Regions from separate parts of the Cryobacterium sp. CAN_C2 genome, predicted to be linked through region 1. Evidence: riboswitches for the same ligand, from Rfam matches in the RefSeq annotation. Region 1 holds a riboswitch; the other holds the start of a gene.
The links. Region 1 has a riboswitch for thiamine pyrophosphate ahead of IWX77_RS15105 (3-oxoacyl-ACP reductase). Riboswitches for the same ligand answer to the same signal wherever they lie in the genome.
Positions count from the first base shown of each region.

Region 1 (2,194 bases):
CTCGCTCCGGGACCGTCAGCTCCGTCTCGGTGCCGCCGTTCGCTTCGCGATGCTTGTTCAGCCAGTTGCGCAGCGTCTCGGCCACATCCTTGATCGGTTTCGACGTGTTGATCACCTCGCGGCACAACTCGTCTTTGAACTCCTGGGTGAATTTCCGGCGTGGTGCGGTCATGCGGTTCTCTACTTTCAGTGAACCCTCATTTTAAGAGGGCCCACTGTCCGAGATATCCGCAGCAGCCCACTCGTCGATCTGGCCATCCTCACCACAACGATGCGAATCGACGCACGCCAACTCCGCATCAGCGTCCACACCGAAGCGCACCACCGACACCTGGCCCCATTCACAACGCTCCAGGTACCACGTGGCATGACCGACGGATACCGCAAAGTTGCCAAGACCGTCCCCCTGCTGAGCGACTGCCTCGACCCGGAGGATGCGGCCTCCCTGATCAACGCGATGCTGCAGCCAGCCCTCAGCGCCGAGATCGAGGACGGCCATTGGGAACCAGCGCAACAGCAGTGGGTCCGCCCGAGCTGACCGGTTCGAGACCCGCGACGGAGCCACACAGGGCGCGAAGCATGGTCAGTTGCGGTGCTGACTTTTCTTCACCGGGCGCGCCGGAGTCATCAGTCGGCGACGCGCGTGTACCGTTATGCATTGGAGTCCCCCACTCCAACGATTAGCCCCGGTCCTCATGTTCGTCTTCCCCAAGCGATACATGCCGGGGCTTTTTCGTTCGTTCCGGGATCTGGCCCGTTGCGGAACAGTGGTTGGCGCTAAGCGTTGGTCCGGAGTCGAAGAAGCCGGGGATCGGTATACGCTGTGAGTGACACGGGGTGCCCGGGCTGTATGACGCTGGGCTGAGATGACACCCGTTGAACCTGATCTAGTTCGAACTAGCGAAGGGATGTCAGTGGGGGATTGCGCACCGTACTGGGGCCGAACCACATCCTTTCGCCTAATTTAAGGTGAAGAAAATCCATGCAATTAGCAGAACAGATTGTCTTGGTCACCGGTGGCGGGCGAGGCCTGGGGCACAGCATTGTGGCGGCCTTCGCCGCGCAGGGCGCCAGAGTGATCATTAATTATCGCACCAGCGCGGCCGGCGCGCAGGCTCTCGCTGCAGATTATGGAAGTAAGCAGGCGATTGCTGTGCAGGCCGACGTCACGGACGCCGCTCAGGTCGCGGAACTGCTCGCTGCGGCTGCAGCACATTTCGGTTCCCCCGTCACCACAGTGGTCAATAACGCGCTGGCGGATTTCTCGTTCAACGGTGACGCCCGCTCCGGTGCTGCAGGAATCACCTGGGAGGAGTTCGAGGCCCAGTTCTCCGGGAGCGTGCGCAGCGCGCTGAACACCACTCAGCAGGCACTGCCCGGCATGCGCGAACTCGGGTTCGGCCGAATTATCAATATTGGCACCAACCTGTTCCAGAACCCGGTGGTCCCGTACCACGACTACACTTCCGCCAAGGCGGCCTTGCTGGCCTTGACTCGCACTCTGGCAGCAGATCTTGGCCAGCACAATATCGCGGTGAACATGGTCTCTGGCGGGCTTTTGCGCACAACGGATGCGAGCGCTGCCACCCCCGAGGAAGTGTTCGATTTCATCGCCGCGGCCACCCCGCTGGGGAAGGTCACCACCCCGGCGGAATTCGCCGACGCCGTTCTGTTCTTCGCGTCCCCGTGGGCACGGTCCGTCACGGGCCAGAATCTGGTGGTCGACGGCGGCCTGGTCATGAACTGAAAGGGTTTGTAATGTCGAACCCACGCCAGCTTCATTTCAATGCGTTTCTCATGGGCTGCGGCCACCACAGCGCTGCTTGGCGTCGCCCCGGGTCGTCACTGGAGCAGCTCGGAGATATTGGTTATTACGAGAGTCTTGCTCAAACCGCGGAACGCGGCCTTTTTGACGCTGTGTTCTTCGCCGATGGGCAGTCCGTCGGCGACGTCACTGCTGGCCCTCGGTGGTTTTTCGAGCCGTTAACGGCGTTGGCGGCGATGGCACGGGTTACGGACAGGATCGGTCTGGTCAGCACTGTTTCTGCTACCTTTTACACTCCCTTCCACGCAGCGAGGATGCTGGCCTCCCTCGACCACATCAGTAATGGACGGGTCGGCTGGAACGTGGTCACCTCCATGTTCGATGCCGAGGCCCGCAACCACGGGCTGGAGGTGATGCCCTCCCACAAAG
Region 1 is NZ_JADOUX010000024.1:15-2,208, forward strand. It holds partial or broken gene IWX77_RS15095 (transposase) at 1-172, opposite strand, end outside; gene IWX77_RS15100 (hypothetical protein) at 368-538, shown strand; TPP riboswitch at 824-926, shown strand; gene IWX77_RS15105 (3-oxoacyl-ACP reductase) at 983-1,747, shown strand; gene IWX77_RS15110 (LLM class flavin-dependent oxidoreductase) at 1,759-2,194, shown strand, end outside.

Region 2 (2,194 bases), on a different contig from region 1:
AAACGTTGCCCCGGAGTGGTCGAGGGAACGCACGACGGCGTCGCGCACGTCGATGACGCCGCCCGGGTCGAGGTTGGCCGTTGGTTCGTCGAGCAGCAGCAGCCCCGGCTGCATAGCGAGCACGCCGGCGAGGGCCAGGCGCTGTTTCTGGCCGCCGCTCAGGCCCGAGGTGGGATGGTCGAGCGGCAGGTTCAGGCCCACCTCGGCCAAGGCGCGTCGCACGCGCGGCCAGATCTCGGCACGCGGTACGGCGAGGTTCTCGCAGCCGAACGCCACGTCGTCTCCGACCCGGGCGAGCACAACCTGAGAATCCGGGTCTTGCAGCACCAAACCGACCCGCCCACGTGCCTCGGCGGCGCGTCGCCCGTCAACGAGTAGACAACCCGTCTCGTCCCCGTCTTCAGCGTCGCCGAGCACCCCGGCCAGCGCGTGTACCAGGGTGCTCTTTCCGGCACCGCTGGCCCCGAGCAGCAGTACCCGCTCGCCGGGCTCAATCTGCAGGTCGAGCCTCGATACCGCCTGGTTATGGCGCCCGGCGTGGCGCCAGCCCCAGTTGCGGGCGCGGATCTGCACGGCTCGGATCTGCGGGCGGCGAGCGGGCGTGAACGAAGAGGGGGGAGGCATCCGCTAGCTGAGCGCGGTGGAGGGCGCTGGCGAACCTTCCCGCCCGGAGGCGAACCGGCCGAGTGCGCCGGTGCGGGCCAGGCCGCGCACGGTGAGCCAGGACAGCAACCCGGCCAGAACGGTGCCCGACACCACAGCGGATACGAAATAGACGGCCTTGTAGCCAAAGTCCAGCGCCGCATAGCTCGTGAAGGTCGTGTCGAGCAGTCCAACGGCCACGCCCGCTCCGGCGCCCGCGAGCAGGGCTACGCCCAGGCGCCAGTTGGCGTACAGGAACAGGGCCAGCACGATCTCCGCGCCGAGACCCTCCACGATGCCCCAGATGAGTGTGGAGAACCCCCACTGGGTGCCGATCAGCATCGACACAACGGCCGCGATGACCTCGGTGTAGAGCGCTGCGCCGGGCTTGCGAATGATGAGGCCGCCGAGCACTCCGGCAAACAGCCAGCCGCCGGCCAGCAGGCCTTCCAGTCCGGGCGTGAACGCGAGGATCGCGCTGAGCGGCGACCAGGCGAGGCCCCAGGCCCAGAAGATGACACCGCTCGCGACGCCGATGACGCTCGCGACGACGATGTCGACGACGCGCCAGCGAAAGTTGCGCGGCGTGCGCTCAGACGTGGGCTGGCCCAGATGTGTGGTTGTAGCGTGCACTGTTCGTGCCCTTTCCGTAGGTGAATACAGGGCACGGGATTGAGAAGCCTCCCTGCGCTGGCATGATCCAGATCAGGTTCGACGGTCGAAGCCTATGCAGCTTCCTCTCAGCCCGGTATACCGGACTCCCGTGATCGCTTCAATACTAGTGCCCCGCCTAGACTGACGGAATGGGGAGCACACTATGAGCGTCGGTATTTTGCTCGTGTTGGCGGCCCTGTATCTTGTGCTCATGCGCCGGTTCATTCTGCGGCGCCGTCGAATCGCGCAGGGCTTGCCCGTGAACGGCCCGTGGCACTGGCCGGCCTGGTTGCGGCCGCGCGTGCCGCACTGGTTGCGGCGTCGTTTCGCGCGCCGCCCGCGCTGGCCGCTGCGCATCCGGCGCGAGCGCAGGCCGCGCCGTACTCGTCTGGGCCCACCTTAGGAAGGCGGGCCCAGGTTCTCTCATGGGCCCACGTTCCGGGCCGGGCCCGGAAACAGCGAAGGGCCCGGTGCAGAGAAGAGCTACTTCTTGAGGGCTCGGATCACTCGCGCGAGGGCGCGACCGGCCACGATCAGGAACGGTACGCCGACGGCGAGCAGCGCGATGACGTTGGGCTCGAAGCGGGCGGTTCCGCCAGACTTCACGTACGCACCGATCGGCACGGTCACTCCGCCGCCGCCACCGCCCGAACCGGCACCACCTTCACCGGCGTCGCCGCCACCGAAGCCGTAGTAGGCAAGCGCCACGGGAACGAGGGTGACGCCGTCGATTTGCACGGGGTCACCGTAGGCCGATTTCACACCGGCGGCACGAAACGTTTCTGCGAGTTTTTCCGGGAGGCTGGTCATTCCAACAGGTTAGCGCGCCCAGGGCTTGAAGAACGAGGCCGGACGCACGGTTCCCGCCCCGAATCGTTCGGTCACGGAATCAACCGCC
Region 2 is NZ_JADOUX010000001.1:308,603-310,796, reverse strand. It holds gene IWX77_RS01470 (ABC transporter ATP-binding protein) at 1-624, opposite strand, end outside; gene IWX77_RS01465 (ECF transporter S component) at 628-1,275, opposite strand; TPP riboswitch at 1,308-1,417, opposite strand; gene IWX77_RS01460 (hypothetical protein) at 1,460-1,699, shown strand; gene IWX77_RS01455 (hypothetical protein) at 1,780-2,106, opposite strand; gene dinB (DNA polymerase IV) at 2,116-2,194, opposite strand, start outside.
Region 2: linked by a shared signal. The riboswitch ahead of IWX77_RS01465 (ECF transporter S component) and the one ahead of IWX77_RS15105 (3-oxoacyl-ACP reductase) in region 1 are both predicted to bind thiamine pyrophosphate.